2 regions of the Lysinibacillus sp. BSL11 genome follow, and region 1 is predicted to be linked to the other one. Evidence: a T-box and tRNA genes for the amino acid it is inferred to sense, from the RefSeq annotation. Region 1 holds a T-box; the other holds one or more tRNA genes.
What was found. A T-box is a leader RNA that pairs with one kind of tRNA and senses whether it is charged. The one in region 1 lies ahead of serS (serine--tRNA ligase), so its partner is inferred to be a tRNA-Ser.

Region 1 (20,040 bases):
CCGTTTACTAGTAGGCGCGGCTGTTGGTGTATCAAAGGATACGATGGTACGTATTGAGAAGCTTGTAGAAGCACAAGTTGACATTGTTGTAATCGATACAGCCCACGGTCATTCAGAAGGCGTATTACAAACAATTCGTTCAATCCGTGAGACTTACCCTGAGCTAGAAATCATCGCTGGTAATGTTGCTACAGGAGAAGGCGCACGTGCATTATTTGAAGCAGGAGCAGATGTTGTTAAAGTAGGTATCGGTCCTGGTTCTATTTGTACTACACGTGTTGTAGCAGGTGTAGGTGTCCCACAAATTACAGCAGTATATGATTGTGCTACAGTAGCTCGTGAGCTAGGTAAAACAATAATTGCAGATGGTGGTATTAAATACTCTGGTGATATCGTAAAAGCACTAGCAGCTGGAGGCAACGTTGTAATGCTTGGTTCCCTTCTAGCAGGTACATCTGAATCTCCGGGAGAAACAGAAATCTTCCAAGGACGTCGCTTTAAAGTTTATCGTGGTATGGGTTCTATCGGCGCAATGGAAAAAGGTTCTAAAGATCGTTACTTCCAAGAGGATGCAAAAAAATTAGTACCTGAAGGTATTGAAGGCCGCCTTCCTTATAAAGGACCATTAGCTGATACAATCTACCAACTGATTGGTGGTATTCGCGCTGGTATGGGTTATTGTGGAGCTCCACATCTTGAACACCTACGCGAGAATGCACAATTTGTTAGAATGACAGGTGCTGGTCTACGTGAATCACATCCACATGATGTACAGATTACAAAAGAATCACCAAACTATTCCATGTAATATATTACTTGCAACTTTTATGCTTTCGCATCGTCTACAAAGATGGCGCGAGAGCATTTTTTTATGGTAGAGAGTCAACACGTTTGTTGTTATCTATGATAAAATGTCGAGGACAAGATTATTTTTTGGAGGGCTTTAAAGGTGAAAAAGAAAATGAACACCGTATTACGCTTACTCCTAATTCCTGTTTTATTATTTAGTATTTTTGCAGGTATTCCTGCAAAGGCTAATGCGGAAACAGATTTAGGATTAACAGTGGATGCTGCGATTTTAATTGATGCAGATTCAGGAAAAATTTTATTTGAACAAAATGCAGATACTTCACTAGGTATTGCAAGTATGACAAAGATGATGACTGAATACCTGTTATTGGACGCGATTGATGCAGGGACAGTTAAGTGGGATCAAGAATATCACGTAACAGATTATACGTATCGTATGTCTCAAAATCGTGCATTAAGTAATGTACCTTTACGTAGAGATGGCACTTATACGATTCGTGAGCTATACGAGGCAATGGCAATCTATTCAGCAAATGCAGCAACCGTAGCCATTGCTGAAACGATCGCAGGTTCTGAAACTGAATTTTTAAAGTTAATGAATAAAAAAGCAGAAGAACTTGGTTTAGAGGGCTATAAATTTGTCAACGCTACTGGTCTTAATAATGCTGATTTATTTGGTATGCATCCATCAGGCACAGGCCCAGAAGATGAAAATGTAATGCCTGCAAAATCTGTAGCTAAATTAGCGTATCATTTATTAAAGGATCACCCAAAGGTATTAGAGACATCTAAAATTGCAAAAAAGACATTCCGTGAAGGGACAGAAGATGCAATTAAAATGTCTAACTGGAACTTTATGTTACCGGGATTAGTGTATGAATATCAAGGTGTAGATGGATTAAAGACAGGTACAACAAACTTTGCAGGTCACTGCTTCACAGGTACTGCAGAGCGCAATGGTACTCGTTTGATTGCAGTTGTAATGAAGGCTGTTGATGCAAATGGACAAGGTTCATATGAAGCTCGCTTTGATGCCACAGCGAAATTATTTAACTACGGCTTTTCACAATTCTCAAAGCAGGAAATTTTACCAGGGAACTATACATTCAAAAATCAAAAAACAGTTAAAGTAACAAAAGGTAAAGAAGACAAAGTATCGATTGCAGTAAAAGAACCAATTTCATTTATGATTAAGTCTTCTGATAAAGACTTATATAAACCTACATTGGTTTTAGATAAAAAGAGTTTAGAGGCAGATGTTAAAAAAGACACTGTTGTAGGAAAGGTCGTTATTGAACGCACAGAAGGCACAGATTACGGCTTTATCGATGGCAAGGATATTTCATCCGATGTTGTCACAACAGAGGCTGTAGAGCGTGCTAGCGGTATCTCATTGTTCTTCCAAGGTGTAGGTAACTTCTTCGGTAATTTATGGGGAGGCATTACAGACTTTGTTGGTGGATTGTTTTAATATTTAAATAAGAGCACATGAATGTACTTAAGCATTCATGTGCTTTTTCACATTTTTACACGCTACAGCATACGCTAATAGGCGAAAGGATGTGGCTAAATGTGTGGCATTACAGGCTGGGCTAGTTTTCAAAAGGATTTAAGAACAAGTGACACAATATTAAAATCGATGACGCAAACATTAAATAAGAGAGGGCCAGATGATGAAAATATTTGGTGTAGTGAGCATATTGCATTTGGCCATCGACGGTTAGCTGTTATTGATTTAATCGGTGGTAAACAACCAATGAAAAAAATCCATGATGGTTTGAACTATGTCATTACATATAATGGCGAACTTTACAATACAGAAGAGCTACGTAAGGAACTTCAAAAAAGAGGGCACAGTTTTACAACACAATCAGATACTGAAGTACTATTAACTGCCTATATTGAATGGAAAGAGCAGTGTGTAGAATTTCTAAATGGTATTTTTGCCTTCGGTGTTTGGGATGAGCAAACACAGTCTTTATTTTTGTGTCGAGACCGACTAGGCGTAAAGCCCTTGTATTATACAGAGCAACAAGAAGGTGTACTTTTTGCATCGGAGGTGAAGGCTCTGCTAGCACACCCCACGGTTCAAGCATGTGTAAATGTTGAAGGGTTTGCAAGTATGATGGCTGTAGGGCCTTCTAGAGAGCCAGGTAAAACCCTTTTTCAAAATATTAAAGAATTACGGCCTGGCTATGCTATGCGATTCTCTAGAGAAGAAGGTTTAAGAAAGTGGCCGTATTGGCAGCTACAAAGTCGTAGACATGAAGAAACATTAGGAGAAACAATTGAACATGTTCGTTTTTTGTTAACGGATGCTATAGAACGTCAGCTAGTTTCAGATGTACCCATTTGTACGTTTCTTTCAGGAGGACTAGATTCCAGTATTATCACCGGCATTGCAGCAAATAGATTCCAACAGCAAAGCCATCAGTTGCATACGTATTCTATTGATTATGAAGATAATGAGCGATTCTTTAACCCGCATTCTTTCCAGACCTCCACAGATACGTACTGGATTCAAAAAATGACAGAAACTTTCAAGACAGCTCATCACGCAGAGGAGATCACTCAGCAACAGTTAATTGATTTATTAGTGGAATCGGTCATCGTTCGCGATTCTCCAGGTATGGCAGATGTAGATTCTTCGTTATTATGGTTTTGTCGTGAAATAAAAAGGGAATTTACTGTAGCGCTATCAGGAGAGTGTGCAGATGAAATTTTTGGTGGTTATCCATGGTTTAAAGATAGGATTACTGGTTTCCCTTGGATCCGTTCATTGTCTGAAAGAAGTGCATTACTCCAAGAGAAGTGGAACAAAAAATTAAAAATTGAAGCCTATGCACAACAACTATATACACAAACAATAGCTGAAGTTCCTTTGTTAGATGGAGAAGGTCTAGCAGAGGCAAAGCATCGCGAAATGTCCTACTTAAATATGCTATGGTTTATGCAAACATTATTAGAGCGGAAGGATCGTATGAGTATGGGGGCAAGTTTAGAGGTACGTGTCCCTTTTGCAGATCATCGGCTTGTAGAATATGCCTGGAATATTCCGTGGGAAATGAAGAATTTGGATGGAATAGAAAAAGGATTACTTCGAAAATCAATGGCACATCTATTGCCGAATGAAGTGTTATATCGTAAAAAAAATCCTTATCCCAAAACATATCATCCTGTCTATACAGCAGGAGTGCAAAAATGGTTGAAGGAAATTCTGCATGATAAAAATTCAATTTTGCATGAACTATTTGAACGACAAAAGCTTGCGGAGTTAATTGAATCGGGAGGTAGCTCTTTTAAGGTTCCATGGTATGGGCAATTAATGGCAGGTCCCCAGCTTTTAGCTTATCTAGGGCAAATTCATACTTGGTTTGAGCATTATCAAATTCAATTAATTGAGACTTAATATAAAACGCCCCATCTACATAGATGGGGCGTTTTTTTGTATACTCCAGCAATCCATCAACTGCTCAATGGATGATTCGATTGCTTGTACAGGAATCCCTCCAAAACCTAATAAAAATTGAGCTTGTGAAGATTCATAATCATCTAGTCTATAGGCTGATAATGGATAAATACCGATCTCTGCTTGAGAGGCGAGCTGTTGTAATTGTTTTTCTGAGAATGTGTGTTCAACCTCTAATAAAATATGCATACCCGCTTGTTCACCAGTAATGTTAATGGATGATGAATATTTTTCTAAAATAGAAGTTAGTTTATCATGTTTTTTACGATAAATTTTACGCATACGATTGAGATGCTTTGCAAAATGCCCATCACCCATAAAATTTGCCACAATATGCTGATCAAAACGAGGCACAGTTGATGAGTAATAATTAAAGACATCGTTATAAGTAGCAAGTAGCTTAGGTGGAAGTACAAAATAAGCTACTCGCAAGGATGGCATTAAAGATTTGGTAAAAGTACTCATGTAAATAACTTTATCGTTTCGATCTAATGCGTGTAGGGCAGGAATTGGTTTTCCAGCATAACGAAATTCCGAATCATAATCATCCTCAATAATATAACGAGATGTGCTTTGTGCCGCCCAATTTAAAGCCTGTGCTCGTCTTGTAGCAGATAATACAGCTCCAGTTGGGAACTGATGTGAGGGTGTAATATACACAACATTAGCATCTGTTTTTTCAAGATCATGAATAATTATGCCCTCTTCATCAACTGCAATTGGGTAAACTTTTCGTTTATGCTGGGAAAACATTCGATGGACGGCAGGGTATCCTGGGTTTTCTAATGCAAAGCTGGTGTCCTCACTAAAAAGACGGAGAATCATAGGGAGGAGCTGCTCCGTCCCTGAACCAATAACAATTTGTTCAGGGTGGCATACAACACCACGGGATTGATATAAATAATTAGCAATCTCTGTGCGTAAAGGCAGTTCACCTTGTGGTTCCCCTGTTAATAATAGCTCCTTTGAGGTATCGTCAAAAAGCTCTTTTGCATACTTTCTCCATGTTTGAAATGGAAAAGCATCGATATCAATAGATCCAGGATTAAAATCGATTTTGTAAGACTTTTTCTTAGGATATTCATTAATGGACGCCATAGTATCTTGTTGAATGTAAGGCAGTTCATCTATTTCTTCTACAAAATAGCCAATACGTGATTTGGACATAATATAGCCTTCAGCTAATAGCTGAGCATAGGCAATTTCAATTGTTGTTTGGGAAATGTTTAAAAAATCAGCTAATTTTCTTTTTGAAGGCAGTTTTTCTCCTACAGTTATTTTCTTAGAAATAATAGCTTCTTTAATACCGTTATAAAGCTGATCATAAAGCGGTTTATCACTATCCCTTTCAAGCTGGAATAAAAGCATATCCATGATCTGGAACCTCCTGACCCTATAAATATTTTAAAAACTGGATATTTTGATATGGTCAATTTCTATTATACTAAACTTCATCATAAAGGTGGAGGTTAGAAAATGAAACGAACAGGTACAGAGCTAGTAAAACGTGGAATGGCAGAAATGCAAAAAGGCGGCGTCATTATGGATGTCATTAATGCAGAGCAAGCAAAAATTGCAGAAGCTGCAGGTGCTGTAGCAGTTATGGCATTAGAAAGAGTACCTTCAGATATTCGGAAAGCAGGTGGCGTTGCACGCATGGCCGATCCTCGGATTGTTGAGGAAGTAATGGGAGCTGTAACTATTCCTGTCATGGCCAAAGCACGTATAGGTCATATTGTTGAAGCACGTGTTTTAGAAGCAATGGGTGTTGATTATATTGATGAAAGTGAAGTTTTAACACCAGCAGATGAAGAATACCATTTATTAAAAAGTGAATACACAGTACCGTTTGTGTGTGGCTGTCGTGATTTAGGGGAGGCAGCCCGTCGTATCGGGGAAGGTGCCTCGATGTTACGGACAAAAGGTGAACCAGGAACAGGGAATATTGTGGAGGCAGTTCGCCATATTCGTAAAGTAAATGCACAGGTTCGTAAAGTCGTAGGAATGACAGAGGATGAATTAATGACAGAGGCGAAATTACTAGGAGCTCCTTTCGAGTTATTAAGAGAAATTAAACGTCTTGGTCGTTTACCAGTAGTAAACTTCGCAGCAGGAGGAGTGGCGACGCCTGCTGATGCAGCCTTAATGATGGAACTTGGAGCTGATGGCGTTTTCGTTGGTTCAGGTATTTTTAAATCTGAGAAGCCAGAAAAATTTGCACGTGCCATTGTAGAGGCGACTACTCATTATAAAGACTATAAGCTTATTGCGGAAATATCAAAAGAGCTCGGCGTGCCAATGAAGGGGATTGATATTGCACAACTTGGACACAACGAGCGTATGCAAGAGCGAGGTTGGTAGCATGAAGCGAATTGGTGTATTAGCATTACAAGGAGCAGTTTGTGAGCATATACAAATGTTAGAGGCTCTTGGTTGCGAAGCAATTCAAGTAAAACAAAGAAAGGATTTAGGAAACCTAGATGGACTTGTGTTACCAGGTGGAGAAAGCACAACAATGAGAAAATTGCTGGATCGATTTGATCTACTGGAGCCAATTCGTGGACTTGCACAGCAAGGATTACCGATGCTTGGTACATGTGCGGGATTAATTTTATTAGCCAAGGATCTAATTGAAGATGAACCACATTTGGCTGTGATGGACGTGACTGTAGCAAGAAACTCATATGGACGTCAGGTGGATAGCTTCGAAGTACAACTAGATATTCCTAAAGTAGGTATAGGGATTCCAGCGGTATTTATTCGTGCACCTCATATTGAAGCGGTAGGTAAAGGTGTTGAAATTCTTGCACAACATGAAGGGAAAATAATCTTGGCACAAGATGGCCATATATTGGGTTGTTCGTTTCATCCCGAATTAACAGAGGATACACGAATTATTGAATATTTTGTATCCTCTATGGTATGACTTGCAAAATTTGTTTTCATATAGTACAGTATGGTTAAATTTTAAATAACTGAACACGATGATGGGAAGTAGTAGCAAGCACGTTTTTTTTAGAGAGTCAGCGGTTGGTGGAAGCTGATAAAAGCACTTGTGAATCCGTCCTGGAGTTGCACAGTCGAAGTGAATGAAGTAGGCTGTAGCCGGCTGAAATGCCGTTATGAAATAAGTGGATTAGGCAGAAGTATGTCTAGTCAATTAGGGTGGCAACGCGGGTAGCTCTCGTCCCTTTTTAGGGATGAGGGCTTTTTTGTGTTCATTTCGCTGCAACAATTATCCATCATGAAGAAACTATTGGAGGTATGAAGATGTTAGATATTAAACGCGTACGTGAGAATTTCACGGAAATTAAAGAGATGTTATTAACACGTAATGAGGACTTGGGAAATTTAGATGACTTTGAAGACTTAGATGCAAAACGTCGTGAATTAATTGCCAAAACAGAAGAATTAAAAGCGGAACGCAATAAAGTATCTGAACAAATCTCAGTTATGAAACGTAACAAAGAAAATGCTGATGAAGTCATTGCTCGTATGCGTCAGGTTGGCGATGAAATTAAAGAATTAGATGTACAATTAAATGATGTGGAAGAACGCTTTAAAGATATGATGATGCGTTTACCAAACATCCCACATGAATCTGTACCAGTAGGCACAACAGAGGACGACAATGTTGAGGAATATACATGGGGTGAAATTCCGACATTTGATTTTGATATTAAAGCACACTGGGACCTTGCTACGGATTTAAAAATTGTAGACTTTGAACGCGGCGCGAAAGTAACAGGTAGCCGTTTCTTATTCTATCGTGGTCTTGGTGCTCGTTTAGAAAGGGCATTAATGTCATTCATGATGGATTTACATGCAGAGGAGCATGGTTACGAGGAAATGCTACCACCTGTCATTGTTAATCGTGATAGCCTAACAGGTACAGGGCAACTTCCGAAATTTGAGGAAGATGTATTCAAATTAGAGGAAACAGATTATTTCATGATTCCAACTGCAGAAGTACCAGTAACGAACTTCTATCGAGATGAGATTTTACCGGCTGAAGCTTTACCACAAGGCTTTGCAGCGTATAGTGCATGCTTCCGTTCAGAAGCGGGTTCAGCAGGCCGTGATACACGTGGTTTAATTCGTCAACACCAGTTCAATAAAGTAGAATTAGTACGTTTTGTAAAACCAGAGGAGTCATACGAACAATTAGAGCTATTAACAAGTCATGCAGAAAAAGTATTACAATTATTAGGCTTACCATATCGTAAGTTAAAAATGTGTACAGCTGATTTAGGTTTTACTGCAGCGAAAAAATATGATTTAGAAGTTTGGATTCCTGCACAAAACATGTACCGTGAAATTTCTTCTTGCTCTAACTTTGAGGATTTTCAGGCACGACGAGCAAATATCCGCTTCCGTCGTGAGCCAAATGCTAAACCAGAATATGTGCACACATTAAACGGTTCAGGTCTTGCCATTGGCCGTACAGTTGCTGCTATTCTAGAAAACTACCAACAAGCTGATGGCAGCGTAGTACTTCCTGAAGTTTTAAGAACTTATATGGGCGGTAAAGAAGTAATCGCACCAAAATAAACAACAGATAAAGCTATTTTAGACAATTCCTTTATGGATGTTCTAAAATAGCTTTTTTGTGTTGCAAAAATTGAAATCTCTCATAATTTTTGAAAATTCGTTATAATGGGTAATATTCATGGGGACAAGGGGGAGAAATTCATGGAATTGCAACAATTTGCACAGGCTTTCAGTGAATTTGATAATGTTTTAATTACAGATGATAAAGGCTGTGCAATCTTTTATGACTTAGCAGATTTAAATATATTATTGGAAATCGGCTTAACACCAGATGAATTTTTTCAAAGCACTGTGACTGATAATTATCAAAATTTATCACCTGAGACAAGTACTGTCTTTCAAGTCATACAAACAGGGCAGCCAGTTTTATACTATGAACAACAACTTACAACATTAAACGGATTTAGTTATTTATCACTGAGTTCGACCTATCCCATTATGGAGCATGGAAAAGTCATTGGTGCCATTGAATTTTCAAAACATTTTTATGAAACTAAGCAAATTAAATACTTAGATAATTTCCTGGGACATAAATTATATCGAGATAATCATACGACCTACCGTTTGGAGGATTACATTACGACAAACGCCGAAATGAAAACTCAACTTGAAAAGGCACGTCGTAGTGCTCAAAAAAGTGCACCAGTTTTACTAACTGGGGAAACTGGAACTGGGAAAGATATTATCGCACAAGGCATACACAATGAAAGTGAACGCTATACAAAGCCGTTTATTACTTTGAACTGCTCAACATTAACAGAGGATAATATATTTACTCAGCTATATGGCTCGGACAATGAAGCAAAAAGTGGAAAGTTACAGGAGGCTAATGGTGGGACGTTATTCATTGACCACCTTAATTTATTGGATATCTCTTTGCAGGCGAAACTTTTACATGCGGTAGATATAAAAGTGTTAAATGGTGAGCCCTTAGATATACGGTATATTACTACTGTCAATGAAGATGTAGATAAACTATTAGCTGAAAAAAGGCTACGTGAGGATTTATTTTATCGCTTAAATGTTCTCCAAATTGATTTGCCACCGCTAAGATTAAGGAAGGAAGATATTCCAATTATCCTTGATTTTTATATACAATTTTACAATGAACATACACTACAGAAAAATGTAAGCTATCGTAATGAAGTAATTCAATTATTTTATGCCTATCATTGGCCGGGGAATGTACGAGAACTAAAAAGTGTTTAAAATATGAATTGTTGTAAAAAAAATTTTACAAAAAGGGGATAAAAATTTATCTCCTTTTTTCGTGTTCTTAAATTTTTTATTATTTAGATAAATCTTCTGTAAACGATTATAAAGGGGTTGAGGATATGTCTAAAGTTATACAGCATACGATAATCGTGGGGCTAGCCTTATTCGCTATATTTTTTGGTGCTGGGAATTTAATATTTCCGCCATCCATAGGAAATAGTGCAGGGGAATCTTGGATTTCCGCTTTGATGGGCTTTAGCTTAACGGGTGTTATTTTACCTGTGCTTGCGGTGTATGCAATTTATAATACTGGGGGAACTGTGGAAGCGCTCACAAGACCAATTGGAAATTGGTTTTATAAAGCCTTTAATACGGTCATGATGGTTTGTATTGGGATGGTTGTCACAATACCGAGGATGTCAGCGACAACTCATGAATTAGGGGTATCCCAAATTATTCCGAGCGTCCCTTTAATTGTGTCAGTATTAGCATTTTTCGCGATTTGCTTTTATTTTGCGATGGACCAATCAAATGTTATCGATAAGATTGGGAAATGGTTGACGCCTGTTCTTGTTCTTATCCTTATCATCCTCATTGGTAAAGGAGTACTAGACCCAATAGGAGGGGCAATTAATACAGGAGCAGAAAGGGTTTTTGCCAACTCCATAATAGCAGCCTATCAAACAGGAGATGTGGGAACAGGTATTCTTTGTGCTCCAATCTTTTTAGCAGCAATAGTTGGCTATGGCTATAAAGGGAAACAATCTAAAAAGGTCGCGCTTGGTGGAATGGCTATTGCTGCAATAGGGTTAATTGCAGTATATGGTGGCCTACTTTATTTAGGGGCTACAAGTAGTGGTATCATCACCAATCCTGGCAGTGATACAGAACTATTAGCGGGCATTGCCTTTAGTGTCATTGGTAATTTGGGGAAAGCGTTACTAGCTATATGTGTTGTTTTTGCCTGCTTAACATCAGCGATTGGCGTCATGGTCATATCATCACAGTTTTTAAATGAACTAACAAAAGAGAAACTTGGCTATAGAATGTGGGTCTTTATTATGTGTGTAGTAGGCGCAACTATTGGCTCCTTAGGTGTAGGTGCTATCGTCGAAATTACATTGCCGATTTTCTTGGTAATTTATCCAGTCATTATTGTACTTGTGCTACTGGGAGCCTGTGATCGTTTTGTACCGAATGCAGGAGCCTATAAAGGAACGGTACTATTTGCATTTCTAGTAAGTGTCGTTGAAACATTTGCTAGCTATGAAATTACAATACCTGGTGTGACACAGTTGGTCATGCATTTACCATTGCAGTCTAGTGGATTTGCTTGGATTATGCCATCTATTGTTGGCTTTATTATCGGTACTATTTTGCATAAGGTGCTGAAAGCAGAAGATCCTGAAAAATCTACTTTTGGTATGGAAGAAATAGGAGTTGAAAAATGATGAAAATTATTTGTAACGCAAAGATTTATACGGCAGATACTAATCAGCCATCAGCGACGGCTATGGTAATTGAAGGAGGAACTGTACTTTGGATTGGACAACAAGAAGATTTACCTCCCTATCATGGAGAAATAATAGATGTACAAGGAAAGGTCGTTATTCCTGGGATAATTGACGCTCATATGCATCCGATCATGTTAGCGGATGTTTTGGAACAATTGGCTTGTTTACCTCCATATATTTATTCTATTGAGGATATAATTAATGCACTAGCAAATTATGATGCAAGTCAGCGGGGATGGCTATTAGGCTGGGGCTATGATGAAGGGAAACTAAAGGAAAGAAGAGCGCCTTTAAAAGAGGACTTAGACCGTGTCTCTACAGAGTTACCTGTCATTGTTATGCGTACATGTGGTCATATCTTATCGGTCAATAGTAAAGCATTAGCAATCGCAGGTATTACAAAGGATACGCTTGATCCACAGGGTGGACAAATCGATCGGGATGAAGATGGAGAACCTACAGGCGTACTGCGTGAAAATGCACGTAATTTAGTACTACAGCATTTACCTACACCCTCTGAAGAAGAGATTGTCAAAAGGCTGCTAAGGCTATCACAAACTTTGGCATCCTATGGTGTAACAAGTATTACAGAACTAATGGCCACTGTAGCACCAATTGATTATTTAGGCCTGTATCGTAAAGCACGAGAGAAAGGCTTTAAGCAACGCGTAGCAGCTTATTATATCTGGGAGGATATTCAACGATATGAGCTGTTAACAGCAAATACTATTGATCGTTCTGCAGGAGCCTATATCGGAGGTATCAAGCTATTTTCAGATGGTAGTGTTTCAGGCCGTACAGCACTTGTTTCTGAGCCATTTTTGGGAAGTGATGAAAAAGGTATAGCGATGACTTCGAAAGAGGAGCTGCTAGCGGCGGCTGCGGTAGCAAAAGAATATGGTATTCAATTAGTGGTTCATGCAATGGGGGACAGAGCCATTGATCTAATTGTCGACACATTTTATGAGGAAAAGGCTTGGTTAACAGATGCACCGTCTGTTCGTATTGAGCATGCAGCCATGCCATCTAAAAGTGCCTTGCAAAAAGCTGCTGAATGGGGGATAGGCTTTGTGCCACAACCCATCTTCTTATTTTGTGAAATTGAGAGTTATTTAGAGAATCTAGGGCTTGAAAAAACACAGACATTGTATGGTGTACAAACATTTCTACAGAGGGGTATTGCGACAGCGCTCTCTTCAGATGCGCCTGCTACATCATGGGCAGAAGCGGCTAATCCCTTTGTGACGATACAAGCAGCTGTTACACGAAGAGCCTATGATGGCACAGATTTAGGCGCCTCAGAAAAAATCTCTGTAGAGGAGGCATTACAGCTATACACAGTTGATGCCAAGACGATGATTCGTATGGAGAACGTTGGTCAGTTAAAAGAGGGCTATGAAGCTAATTTTGTTGTACTAACAGACGATTTGCTGACGCTTTCACATAACCAGCTTATGCATGTAAAACCATTCGCTACATATATCGAAGGAGAATGTGTTTTTACACAATCCACTATTCAAGCTCAATAAATTAGATGAAGATGGTCGCTGCTACGACACATTTCATATATATCGCTATTCCCTTAAATATAAAAGGAAGGTGTCTCATGAGGAGGCACCTTCTTTAATGACCATTTATATCGTTGGAAGCTAATCGTGCTTTTTTCTCAGCTTTTTTACGATCTCTTAATGCCTTAAAAAAGTCTGTTAAAATTTGACCACATTCCTCGGCTAAAATCCCTTCTGTTACATCACATGCATGATTAAAGCGTTCATCATTTAATAAATGGTAAAGAGAATCTACACAGCCAGCTTTTTGATCTCTTGCCCCATAAACAACTCGAGGTACACGTGATTGGAGAATGGCCCCTGCACACATTGGACAAGGCTCCAATGTAACATAAAGAGTAGTATCCTCCAGTCGCCAACTCCCTATTTTTTTGCAGGCTTCTTGAATCACTAACAACTCCGCATGTGTTGTAGCATTTTGCGTTGTTTCTCTTAAATTATGCGCACGTGCAATGATTTTTCCTTCATAAACAAGTACTGCACCAATTGGTACTTCCCCAAGTAAGGCAGCCTGTTGAGCTTCCTCTAAGGCTTGTTTCATAAATAAACGATCTGCGTCAAAAATATCCACTCATATCTCTCCTTAACAGTAGTGTAGCGTGCTGAATTGGTAATTGCTACTGTTAACTTCTTTTCGGATGTTATATTCATCTATAATCATCGCAGCCATGCGTAAACGCTTCCCCTGTAATATGTCGAAGCATAAATACTTGTTGACATTCCTTATATATCCATATATATTTATATATGAACACATGCTCATATATAAATATTGAAGAATGGGGTAAACTTCTATGGATGAAAAATTAAACAGTTCAGAAATGCAAAAAAATATTGATCAGCATTTAGATGAAGAGACATTATTTGTAGTATCTCAGACTTTTAAAGCATTGAGTGATCCAACACGAATTCGTATTTTAAACTTACTTTGTTCAGATGAACATTCTGTTAATGATATTGCAGAAATTTTAGATTTAGGCCAATCAACCGTTTCCCACCAATTACGCTTTCTTAAAAATTTAAGATTGGTGAAATTTAGGAGAGAGGGAACAACCTTATATTATTCTAAGGACGATGATCACATTATGAATTTATTGAAGCAGGCCATTGAGCATGCGGCTCATAACTAAAATGAAATGGGGGAATAACAATGGGACATCAACACGACCATGGCCATGATCATACACATGGTGCAAATAAAAAGGTATTATTACTGTCGTTTATTATTATTACAGGGTATATGGTAGTGGAAGCCATTGGTGGCTTTTTAACAAATAGTTTGGCTCTTTTATCAGATGCAGGGCATATGTTAAGTGACTCTATCTCTTTAGGTATAGCGATGTTAGCTTTTATGTTTGGGGAAAAAGCTGCAAGCTATAGTAAAACATACGGCTATAAACGATTTGAGATTTTAGCTGCAGTACTGAATGGTATTACATTAATAGGAATCGCATTATTTATTTTCTATGAAGCAATTGAACGATTTACAAACCCACCAGAAGTAGCTACAACTGGAATGCTTATAATTAGTATAATTGGTTTGTTCGTTAACATTTTAGTTGCCTGGATTATGATGCGTGGAAGTGATACAAAGGATAATTTAAATATGCGCGGAGCATTTTTACATGTACTAAGTGATATGCTAGGGTCTGTAGGCGCTATTGTTGCGGCACTATTAATTATGTTTTTTGGCTGGGGCTGGGCAGATCCTCTTGCAAGCGTTATTGTTGCATTATTGGTCGTACGAAGTGGCTACCATGTCACGAAAGCCTCCATTCATGTCTTAATGGAGGGGACACCTTCAAATGTAGATGTTCAGGAGATTATTCAGTTAATAGAACAGACTGATGGAATAGAAAGTATCCACGATTTACACATCTGGACAATTACTAGTGGAACGAATGCATTATCCTGTCATGCGGTTGTCAATGATCAATTGAAAATAGCTGAGAGTGAGCATATCTTGCGGAAAATTGAACATAATCTTCAACATAAGGGCATTAAGCATGCAACAATTCAATTAGAAACATCCTTACATCGACATGATAATTCTATTTTATGTAAATTAGAAAATGACCATGAACATCATCATGATGATAAATAAAATTTTTTATGATTTGCATACCCTTCTTGGGTATAGTATGATAATTACAAATAGGAGGTGTAGTGAATGGAGGAGACAGTAAAAGAGGATGCTTGTCATACAGAGGAAGCTACGTCTTGCCGAAAAAGTCATCACCCTGAGCGTGTGAAAAAGGATTTAACAACTCGCTTAAATCGAATTGAAGGTCAGATTCGTGGTATTAAGGGAATGATTGATAAAGACGTTTACTGTGATGATATTATTACGCAACTATCAGCTACACAATCTGCATTAAATAGTGTGGCAAAAATATTATTAGAAGGTCATTTAAAGGGCTGTGTTGTGGATCGTCTATCAGAAGGCGATGAAGCAGTATTAGATGAGTTAGTCATAACGATTCAAAAGTTAATGAAAAAATAGATTGAAAACATACAAAAGGAGAGATTTAATTATGCAAAACGTAACATTAAACGTACAAGGAATGTCATGTGGTCATTGTGTAAATGCTGTGGAAAAAAGTGTTGGTGCTCTAGCTGGTGTTGAACAAGTAAAAGTTAATTTAGCAGATGGTTTAGTGGATATTGCATTTGATGATACACAAGTATCACTTGACCAAATTAAAGAAACAATTGATGACCAAGGATATGACGTAAAATAATAATTGTAGAGTGCTCCAGTAGCACTCTCTTATTTTCAAAAAAATATACCCCCTGTTGGTATAAGGAGAGGTGAATGGTAAATGAGTTCTGCTAGTAAAGAAGCTAATTTGCAAATTACGGGTATGACGTGTGCAGCCTGTGCCACTCGTATAGAAAAAGGTTTAAATAAAATGGATGGTGTAGAACATGCAACAGTAAATTTAGCACTTGAAAAATCATCTATTAAATATGACCCAACTAAACTAAGTGAAGCAGATTTTGAAAGGAAAATAGAAGCACTTGGCTATGGTGTTGTTAAACAAAAAGCTGAGCTTGATATTACAGGAATGACATGTGCAGCTTGTGCGACTCGCATTGAAAAAGGGTTAAATAAGCTAAGTGGTATTTCCTCTGCTAATGTTAACTTAGCACTGGAAAAAGCGATGATTGAGTTTAATCCTTCGGAAGTATCCATCGCAGATATCATTACAAAGGTTGAGAAGCTAGGCTATGGGGCACATCAAAAGGCAGATGAACAGGAAACCGTAGATCATCGCGAAAAAGCAATTAAACAGCAACAACATAAATTTATTTTATCGGCTATTCTTTCATTACCACTGCTTTGGACGATGGTTGGTCATTTTTCCTTTACATCATTTTTATATGTTCCAGAATTTCTAATGAATCCATGGGTCCAAATGGTATTGGCTACGCCTGTGCAATTTATTATTGGTAAACAATTTTATGTAGGGGCATATAAAGCATTACGCAATGGTAGTGCAAATATGGATGTGCTTGTTGTTATGGGGACTTCAGCGGCCTATTTCTATAGTGTCTATCAAGCGATTGTAACGATAGGATCACATCATGGTCCACATCTTTATTTTGAAACCAGCGCTGTATTAATTACACTTATTTTATTAGGTAAATTATTTGAGGCAAAGGCAAAAGGACGTTCATCTGAAGCCATAAAAAAACTAATGGGACTTCAAGCAAAGACAGCTATCGTTGTACGTGACGGTATAGAAAAGGAGGTCCCATTAGAGGAAGTTATCATTGGCGATGTTATTTTAGTGAAACCAGGTGAAAAAATTCCTGTAGATGGTGAGGTAATAGAGGGGACAACAGCTGTTGATGAATCGATGTTAACAGGAGAGAGTCTACCAGTTGATAAAAAGCAAGGTGATCAATTATTTGGCTCAACTATTAACAAAAATGGTTTTATTAAAATGACTGCAACAAAGGTTGGTCGTGATACAGCATTGGCACAAATTATTAAAGTGGTCGAAGATGCTCAAGGATCGAAAGCACCTATTCAACGTTTAGCAGATCAGATTTCGGGAATTTTCGTACCTATTGTAGTTGGCATAGCCATTGTAACCTTTTTCATTTGGATTATTTGGGTCCGTCCAGGGGAATTTACACCTGCTTTAGAGGTATTAATCGCAGTTCTTGTTATTGCTTGTCCATGTGCACTTGGGTTAGCAACACCAACTTCAATAATGGCAGGCTCTGGACGTGCAGCTGAGTTTGGTATTTTATTTAAAGGTGGAGAACATTTAGAGCAAACACAAGGCATAGATACAGTTGTTGTAGATAAAACAGGAACAGTGACACATGGTAAACCCGAGCTTACAGATGTTCTGTTAGCACCAGAGCAAGATGAAGCACGCTTTTTATCCTTAATCGGGGCAGCAGAGAAGCAGTCAGAGCATCCACTAGCAGAAGCCATTGTTCAAGGCATAGAAAAACGCGGCATAGCTTTAGGTGACGTTCAATTCTTTGAAGCAATACCGGGTTATGGTGTGCAGGCAACTGTCTCAGGTCAAGGTGTTATCATTGGCACACGTAAATTAATGCAACAATATGGTATTCATATTAATAATATTTTACCAACAATGGAGCAACTAGAACGAAATGGTAAGACAGCCATGTTAGCAGCCATCAATGGGCAATATGCAGGTTTAGTAGCTGTGGCTGATACCGTGAAAGATACATCAAAAGAAGCTATTCGTCGTTTACAGGATATGGATATTACGGTCATCATGATGACTGGTGATAACGAGCGTACTGCTCAAGCAATTGGAACAGAGGTAGGCGTGAATCATGTTATTGCAGAAGTCTTACCAGAAGGTAAAGCTGATGAAGTGAAAAAACTTCAAGCCCAAGGGAAAAAAGTGGCGATGGTAGGTGATGGTATTAATGACGCACCTGCCTTAGCAACAGCGAATATTGGGATGGCAATTGGTACAGGGACAGATGTGGCAATGGAAGCAGCCGATATTACGCTTATTCGTGGAGATTTAAATAGTATCGCGGATGCCATTCTAATGAGTAGAAAAACAATGCGTAATATTAAACAAAATCTATTTTGGGCATTTGCTTATAATACATTAGGTATTCCAATTGCTGCACTCGGTCTGCTTGCGCCATGGGTAGCAGGCGCAGCGATGGCCTTTAGTTCAGTTTCGGTCGTATTAAATGCACTTCGTTTACAACGAGTGAAATTATAAGTTGGTATAAAAGGCATCGGGAAGTAGATTCTCGATGTCTTTTTTCTATGTCACTAAGAAGAATACCCCAGGTAAATTTACTAGAACAATAGGTTGATTCTGTTTTTCATTTTCCTACTATGATAAAATGAAAGGCACTGATTCATTTTATGTAGGACACAATGATCGAATCCATAGAACAAAAGGAGGAGCTTCTGGTGACGGTTCCATTTGTTACGGTAGAAGGTCCGATTGGTGTTGGTAAAACCTCTTTATCGAAAGAGATAGCAGCGACATTTAATTACCATCTATTAAAAGAAATTGTAGACGAAAACCCTTTTTTAAATAAGTTTTATGAAGACATTGAAGAGTGGAGTTTCCAAACGGAAATGTTCTTCCTTTGTAATCGCTATAAGCAACTAACCGATATTAAAAAATTTCGTTTAACACATGCCAAACCTGTTGTAGCAGACTATAATATTTTTAAAAATTTAATATTTGCGAAGCGTACATTGGCACCAACTGAATACGAGAAGTATGAGGAGATCTATAGAATTTTAACGAAAGACATGCCTGTTCCAAATGTAGTGGTTTATTTACATGCCAGTGTTGAGACATTAATGAAGCGTATCGCCATGCGAGGGCGAGAGTTTGAAAAGATGATTTCACGTGATTACATGGAGCAGCTTGTGGCCGACTATCATTCTTTTATCGAGCATTTTGAGAGCATGCATCCCGAAATTCCAGTTATTCGATTTAATGGAGATCAGCTTGATTTTGTAAAAAATCCAAATGATTTAAATCATGTTTTAAAAATAATTAAAGATACGTTACAACAAAGGAGTTTGCAATAATGAATTTAAGAGAGAAGTACGATATTCCACCACAAACGGTTATTACGATTGCTGGTACTGTTGGGGTAGGAAAATCGACGATGACAAAGGCTTTAGCAGAGGCACTGAACTTTCGTACCTCGTTCGAGAAAGTAGACACAAATCCATACCTTGATAAATTTTATGAGGACTTTGAAAAATGGAGCTTTCATTTACAGGTCTATTTTTTAGCAGAGCGTTTTAAAGAACAGAAGCGTATTTTTGAATATGGTGGAGGATTTGTACAAGATCGTTCTATTTATGAGGATACTGGCATTTTTGCTAAGATGCATTATGATAAAGGAACAATGAGCCCAACAGATTATGAGACTTATACAAATTTGTTTGATGCAATGGTAATGACACCTTATTTCCCACATCCAGATTTGCTTGTCTATCTTGAAGGACCTATTGATGCAGTTATTGGACGTATTCAAGAGCGTGGACGTACAATGGAGCAACAAACACCGAATGATTATTGGATAGAAATGCATGAACGCTATGAAAATTGGATAAATAATTTTAATTCCTGTCCAGTTCTACGTTTAGATATTAATGATTATGATTTATTAAAAAATCCTGATGCCATTGAATCAATTGTAAGCCGTATCAGTCATATGCTAAAACAAACAAGCCATTTACGAAAATAAAAGTAAAATAAATGACCAAAAAACGTGAGACAATATATAGCCGATTGTTTCACGTTTTTTGAATAGGAGGGATTATTATAAGAATCGCAGTGTATTGCGGATCCGGTTTGGGTAAAAGCCCTATTTATGCAGAGAAAGCGGCTGAGCTTGGTACAGCACTGGCAAAAAACGGTCACGG
Region 2 (7,270 bases), on a different contig from region 1:
ATTTTTCCGTTTCAATCAGTTGTATTAGCGACTTTTATAACTATACCATAATCTTTTTATATTGCAAGCCTTTTATAAAATAAATATTAAAGCTGTTATTCCTAAGACACCAGGAATACCTAAAACAGCGATTGTTAAGACCGAAAACAGATTGATTGGCACATTATATCCTATATAACCAATACCTAAATGGATTACGAATAATAGTAGAAAAGCAAATGCAAATCTAAACCAAAACACCGATAATCCTTCTAAGATTTTACCCATTTTAGCATGTCTTATTATTACATAAAGAAAAAGAAGCCCGACAGGAATACAAATACTCATAATTACTAACTCAGACATATAGTTGCCCCCTCAATTAAATAATTATGAAAGTTTATGTTTCCTGTTTTGCTTCTATGAATATTTTACAAAGAACTATTTTATTAATACCTTACGAATTCTAGCTTCCTTAAACAAATAGAAATGAATACTTTCTGCTGTTTTGCGTTGAGCAATTACACCTAGGTCATAATCATCCATTAATTCTTCTATTATCTTTGCCTGCTGTAAATCCTCTTTTGTTTCTTTAATCAGATTCACAAGCTTATCATCAAATTCCTTTTTTAATTTCCCTTTACTACGGAAGAACATACTAATCCCTCACTCATAACTCGCGTCGGCCTTCCATTGCCTTAGACAGCGTAACCTCATCTGCGTATTCTAGATCTCCACCTACTGGCAATCCATGAGCAATACGAGTTGTACGAATGCCTGACGGTTTGACAAGGCGAGAAATATACATAGCGGTTGCCTCACCCTCGATTGTTGAATTTGTAGCTAAAATAAGTTCTTGGACACTTTCATCTTGCAAGCGCACTAGCAAAGAAGCAACATTAATGTCTTCTGGACCAATACCATCCATTGGTGAAATAGCTCCTTGAAGTACATGGTACATACCGTTGTAGTCACGCATTTTTTCCATTGCAATCACATCTTTTGTATCTTGTACAACACAAATAATAGAATGATCTCGCTGCTTATCTGTACATATGTGACAAGGATCTACATCCGTTATATTGCCACAAATAGAACAGTAGCTTAGGTTTCGTTTAGCATCAATTAGTGCTTTAGAGAAAGATAATACATCGTCTTCCTTCATTGTTAACACAAAAAACGCCAGACGAGCCGCAGTTTTCGGCCCGATACCTGGCAATTTCATAAAACTATCGATCAATTTAGATATTGGTTCTGGGTAGTACATATGAATACCTCCTAGAATGGAAGGTTTAAGCCTTGCGTGAATTTACCCATAGTTGAGTTTGTTTTTTCTTCTACTTTTTTCAACGCTTCATTTGTTGCAATAACAATTAGGTCTTGTAGCATTTCGATATCTTCTGGGTCTACTACAGATTCATCTAGATTTACTGAAACTACTTCACGCTGACCAGAAACTGTTACTTTCACCATACCGCCGCCTGCAACACCTTCAAATTGCTCAGCATTTAGAGCTTCTTGAGCCTCCATCATTTCCTTTTGCATTTTTTGCATTTTTTTCATCATACCTTGCATATTTCCCATTCCACGCATAAATGTTTCCTCCTAAAAATTTAATCTTCAATAATTTCAACAAAATCTTTACCAAAGAGCTTTTCAGCCTCTGTTACAAGTGGGTCTTGTGAAGCAAGAGGTTGGGCATCATCGATAAATGGTTCTTCTGGCATTTCTGCCGGTGGTGGCTCTAATAATTCTTCTCCATGCTCTGATTCAGTCTGTGATTTCTTTTGCTGCAGACCATGATCACGAATAAACTCTTCACGCATTTTTAACCACGATTCTTCTGGTATACATAGCATCTCGTACATTGTACCAGTTTGCCCTGCAATTAATTGTGTAAAGTGAGCCTTTAAAGACTGGTTGTCGGCAACCATCTGACAATGAATATCATACTTGAATTTTAACACAAAAGCACTTGAAGATGCCGCAACAGGTTCGGCTTCTGCTAAAAGAGCCGATTGTGATTTTTGCATTTGACTTAAGGCTTGTGCCCAAATGGACTTAATACGTTGCACATCCTGCTTTGTTGCATCTTTCAGCACTTCCTGAATACGACCTGTAGGTGCTTTATAACCATTCGGGCTTTTAGCTCGAGGCCGTTGCTCTTTTTGTGCTGTCGTCGTTTGCATAGGTGTCCCCGTTTGCAGTTGTAAGGATAGTTGCTGAACCAGTTGTTCAAGAGCTACAATTTTTTGAGTGAGATCAGGGTTTTCTCCCATTTCATTTGTAGTCACCGTCTGATGGGCTATCCCTCCTGAAAACTGTACCATTTTAAGCAAAGCCGTCTCTAAATAAATTTTGGTATGGTGAGAGAAACGCATCTCTTGCTGTGTCTTTGCAAGTATATCAATATATCCATAAAGCATATTTGGTGCAAACTCGTGCGCTAAAGTGAATACACGTTCCTCAGGAGATACAAGCTCTAAAAGTTCAGCTAAATCATCACTTGTTTGAAGTAATAATAAATCGCGGAAAAATGTAATTAAATCCTCTGAGAGTCGCAAAGGGTCCTTACCGTCAGCTATAAGTTGCTCTAAAAGGGTAAGCATTTGCGCAACATCTTTTACTTTGAGTGCCTCCGCTAGATCATAAAAAACATCCTGACTAATAGAACCTGTAACTAACAACGTATCCTCAAGTTTTAATTTTTCGCCACTAAAAGACACAACTTGGTCCAATAAGCTTAAAGCATCACGCATTCCCCCTGCGGCTGATTGTGCAATCACCTTTAAACCTTGTTCTTCATATGGTAAGTCAATATCTTCTAAAACAACTTTCATACGTTCAATAATATCATTAGTAGAAAGTCGTTTAAAATCAAAGCGCTGACAACGAGAAATGATCGTAGCAGGCAATTTATGAGGCTCTGTAGTTGCTAAAATAAACACGGCATGAGGAGGTGGTTCTTCCAACGTTTTTAAAAGAGCGTTAAAAGCACTTGTAGAAAGCATATGCACTTCGTCTATGATGTACACCTTATATCTACTGCTTGCAGGAGCAAAACGCACCTTTTCTATGATATCCCTTATCTCTTCAACACGTGAATTTGAGGCTGCATCAAATTCAATTACATCTGGATGAGAACCATCTGTAATACTTATGCATGTAGCACATTCATTACACGGCTCTTTCGATGGTGCATGTTCACAATTCAAGGCCTTCGCAAAGATTTTAGCAGTACTTGTTTTCCCTGTACCACGGGGCCCAGAAAACAAGTAAGCATGTGTTGTTTTATTTGCTAGGAGAGCATTTTGTAGCGTTCTTTTGACATGTGTTTGACCAGACATTTCTCGAAAAGATTGCGGTCTATACACACGGTAAAATGCTTGATACGTCACTGATTTCCTCTCTCCTTCTCCATTTAATTGAATAGTTTTATTATAGCATTTGCTGCATTATATAGAAAATGAAGTTGCTAAATTTAAAATAAAAAAGCATCCGCCTATAATAGACGGATGCTTTGAATTGGCAATTTAATGCCGTGCACCTTTCCTTGACAGCCGCACATAAGCGTTACTCTTGTCGTTAGCTCAGATTAGGCAACCCCGCGGCACATGAATAAGACCACTTAATGCTGCTTCCTTCCGGACCTGACATGGTTCATGGGTATCCATTGCGCAGGACCCAATCGTCAACACTACGTGCAAAAGGCAGACCAAACAATACGGACAGCCTCGAAAAAGGAATTCAGTCTCGCTAGAGCGGATTGCGAGTTACAGGACACCGCTACCTTCCCACCTAGCACGGCAATAACTAGTATACTGACTGTTTGTATAAAATGCAACTTAATGCACAAATTATTTATTTCTAAGTGACGATTTAAACATTATATATTTTTTCAAAAATTATCTTGACGTTCGTTTCTAGTTATGATAAATTTATTTTTGTCGATAAGACAGTAAAGCAATATAACATGGAGGTATACCCAAGTCTGGCTGAAGGGATCGGTCTTGAAAACCGACAGGCGGGTAACACCGCGCGGGGGTTCGAATCCCTCTACCTCCTCCAGTTTTAAATTTCCGACTACGAATGTAGCCGTTTTTTTTTTGCCTAAATTGTATGTATTACTTGTTAGATACCACTTCCGCCTCGGTTGTGGTATTTTTTATTATATCAATGATGGGAGGTTGTTGAATTGCAATCGAAATTACTTATGACGCGTGCTTCCCTTACTTGGATTTTCATTATTGCTGTTATGACCGCAATAGGTAGTGAAATTAAAATTATGCCTTTTGCTAATACAACTTTCCGTTTTGGTTTAGGAACAATTGTCTTCTTTTTATGCACATTAATTAAACCTACACCAATTATTTTAGCAGGTGTAGCTACCGGTATTGTGACAACTATTTTTCGGGTTATTAATTCGACATTACATGATGTTCTGATTGCCGAGAGTATATTTAACCATTTACCAGCCGGTTTATTTTATGTATTGTTTGCAGTATGCCTGCAAATTTTAGATATTCAACAATACAGAGAAAAGCCACTAAAACTTGGTTTACTCGTTGCTTTTAGTGAGGTCATCAGTAATTTAGCTGAACAAATTTTCCGATTTTTTGTCCAAACATATACTTTTTTATTTCTCCATGATCTCTTGATCCTATTAGCGGTAGCATTATTACGAAGCTTTTTTGTAGTAGGGATTTACAGCTCTATTTTGATAGCTGAACAAAAAAAGCGGGTACAAGAAATGCTGAATATTGGATCTGATCTCTATGTGGAGACACTATATTTAAAAAAGTCAATGAATCATATTGAAACAATTACAGGTAGTGGTTATGAATTATATCGTCAGTTAAAGACGCTAGGTTTTCGAGCGGAAAGTTTACAAGCACTTCATATTGCCCAGGAAATCCATGAAGTGAAAAAGGATTCTCAACGGATATATGCTGGTATTTCAAAGATTGTCGGGGAAAAGAGCTTTGGCCCTTTTGTATTATCTGAATTATTGCATTATATTGAAGAAGGTAATAGGAAATATGCAGAATTACTTGGTAAGGAAATACAATTTCATACATGTATAGACTTTGATTTTCAAACGAAAGATCATATTGCACTCCTTGCTCTATTAAATAATTTATCAGCCAATGCTGTTGAGGCTATTGAAAAGCAAGGGATCATTTCTATTGCTATTGAGCGCCAAGAGGATAATACTGTAATAACCGTATGTGATAATGGACAAGGGATTTCCCAAGCAGATATTTCTGTTATTTTTGAACCTGGATACACCACTAAATTCAATGTTGATGGTGTTGCAGCAACTGGCATTGGGCTTTCGCATGTTGCTGAACTAGTAGAAAAATTAAAAGGCTCAATAACCGTTGAATCAAACAATCAATACACAACGTTTAAAATCATAATTCCTACGCAAACTATTCAAACGGGAGAGACTTAAATGAGGTATTTTATTGTAGATGATGATCGTGCAAGTCGTGTTATGTTAAAGCAAATTATTGAAGATAGCGGGTTAGGAACAGTTATTGGTGAGGCTCGAAATGGTGAAGATGCCATTCCGCAAATTTTAATGACACAGCCAGAGTTTGTACTTATTGATTTACTGATGCCTAAGCTTGATGGTATAGCAACTGTGGAACAACTTATGCAAAATCGTTTCGAGGGACAATTTATTATGATTTCACAGGTAGTGAATAAGGAAATGGTTGGCGAAGCCTATGAGCAAGGAATTGATTTCTTCATTCATAAACCAATCAATCGTATTGAAGTTGAAAATGTTTTAAAAAAAACAACTGAACAATTTCGACTTAAAAATTCACTATTAGTGATACGTCAATCACTTACAAACATTGAGTTAAGTGAACAAAAGACTCATAAAGCTACATCACGAGACCATATTCAATCTATTTTGAATGATATGGGGATTGTCGGGGAAATTGGTAGTGAGGATATCATTGCCATTATAGAAACATTACTTGCTCACCAGCACAAGATTGCACCCCTTCCTCCATTAAAGGAGCTTTATGAAGAAATTGCAGCTGTGACCAAGGCTACGCCAGATGAAATTTTAAAAGAGAGTAAGGCCATCGAGCAGCGTGTGCGTCGTACAATATTAGCTGCCATGATTAATCTTGCTAATTTAGGGGTTGTTGATTACACAAACTCAGAATTCGAGTACTATGCCCCTCGCTATTTTGATTTTAAAGAAATTCGTCAGCTCATGACACAGATTGAAGATCACGATAATCGTAAAGCAAAGGTAAATATTAAGAAGTTTATTCAAGTGTTATATTCAGACATTTTAACAAAAGTAAATTAATTTTCTCGGATTTTGTCGGATTCCATAAGTCCTCCGTATTATTAAAGTAAGGCGTGTCCTAAAAATTTAATATTAGGGGAGGTACAAAGGATTTGAAAAAGAAATTTAAAGTCAGTTTAGCCGCTCAGATTTTAATCGGTTTGATTTTAGGGATCATTGTTGGTGGTATCTTTTACGGAAACCCCAAAATTGAGACATATCTACAACCATTAGGGGATATATTTTTACATCTTATTAAGATGATTGTTGTACCGATTATTATTTCGACATTAATCGTTGGTGTTGCTGGTACTGGAGATATGAAGCAACTTGGACGATTAGGCGGGAAATCAATAATTTACTTTGAGATTATTACTACAGTTGCAATCGTAGTTGGATTACTTTCTGCAAACATTTTCCAACCTGGTGCAGGTATTAACATGAATGAATTATCTCAAGGGGATATTTCGAAGTATGTATCAACAACTGAGGAAGTACAGCATGAAGGACCATTTGATATCATTGTAGGCATTGTCCCAACAAATATTATTCAGTCAATGGCTGAAGGTAATATGCTAGCAATTATCTTCTTCTCAGTTATTTTCGGTTTAGGGGTTGCTGCAGTAGGTGATCGAGGGAAACCAGTCTTAGACTTCTTCCAAGGGGTAGCAGATGCTATGTTCTGGGTAACAAACCTCGTAATGAAATTCGCTCCACTAGGGGTATTTGGTTTAATTGGTGTAACCGTTTCCAAATATGGATTTGCTTCACTGGTTCCACTTGCCAAATTGGCAATTCTTGTTTATGCAACCATGCTATTCTTTATCTTTGTCGTTCTTGGACTTGTGGCAAAATTCGCAGGGATCAGCATCTTCTATTTAATTAAAGTATTAAAAGATGAGCTAATTTTAGCCTTCTCAACAGCAAGTTCTGAAGCTGTATTACCACGTGTTATGATGAAAATGGAGAAATTAGGGG

Region 2: it has a tRNA-Ser gene. The T-box ahead of serS (serine--tRNA ligase) is inferred to sense a tRNA for this amino acid. The anticodon was not compared.

What each region holds. Positions count from the first base shown of each region.
Region 1 is NZ_JAVGCX010000029.1:1,063-21,102, forward strand. Features, by position in the region: gene guaB (IMP dehydrogenase) at 1-808, shown strand, start outside; gene RCJ95_RS23175 (D-alanyl-D-alanine carboxypeptidase family protein) at 950-2,281, shown strand; gene asnB (asparagine synthase (glutamine-hydrolyzing)) at 2,381-4,219, shown strand; gene pdxR (MocR-like pyridoxine biosynthesis transcription factor PdxR) at 4,235-5,653, opposite strand; gene pdxS (pyridoxal 5'-phosphate synthase lyase subunit PdxS) at 5,756-6,640, shown strand; gene pdxT (pyridoxal 5'-phosphate synthase glutaminase subunit PdxT) at 6,642-7,205, shown strand; T-box leader at 7,255-7,474, shown strand; gene serS (serine--tRNA ligase) at 7,550-8,830, shown strand; gene RCJ95_RS23205 (sigma 54-interacting transcriptional regulator) at 8,972-10,039, shown strand; gene brnQ (branched-chain amino acid transport system II carrier protein) at 10,165-11,496, shown strand; gene RCJ95_RS23215 (amidohydrolase) at 11,493-13,088, shown strand; gene tadA (tRNA adenosine(34) deaminase TadA) at 13,183-13,698, opposite strand; gene RCJ95_RS23225 (ArsR/SmtB family transcription factor) at 13,922-14,257, shown strand; gene RCJ95_RS23230 (cation diffusion facilitator family transporter) at 14,278-15,231, shown strand; gene RCJ95_RS23235 (metal-sensing transcriptional repressor) at 15,298-15,630, shown strand; gene copZ (copper chaperone CopZ) at 15,662-15,868, shown strand; gene RCJ95_RS23245 (heavy metal translocating P-type ATPase) at 15,950-18,361, shown strand; gene RCJ95_RS23250 (deoxynucleoside kinase) at 18,559-19,194, shown strand; gene RCJ95_RS23255 (deoxynucleoside kinase) at 19,194-19,862, shown strand; gene RCJ95_RS23260 (LOG family protein) at 19,952-20,040, shown strand, end outside.
Region 2 is NZ_JAVGCX010000033.1:283-7,552, forward strand. Features, by position in the region: gene RCJ95_RS23560 (pro-sigmaK processing inhibitor BofA family protein) at 73-345, opposite strand; gene RCJ95_RS23565 (YaaL family protein) at 421-636, opposite strand; gene recR (recombination mediator RecR) at 650-1,246, opposite strand; gene RCJ95_RS23575 (YbaB/EbfC family nucleoid-associated protein) at 1,258-1,572, opposite strand; gene dnaX (DNA polymerase III subunit gamma/tau) at 1,593-3,377, opposite strand; RNA gene ffs (signal recognition particle sRNA large type) at 3,519-3,786, opposite strand; tRNA gene RCJ95_RS23590 (tRNA-Ser) at 3,955-4,047, shown strand; gene RCJ95_RS23595 (sensor histidine kinase) at 4,175-5,434, shown strand; gene RCJ95_RS23600 (response regulator) at 5,435-6,313, shown strand; gene RCJ95_RS23605 (cation:dicarboxylate symporter family transporter) at 6,406-7,270, shown strand, end outside.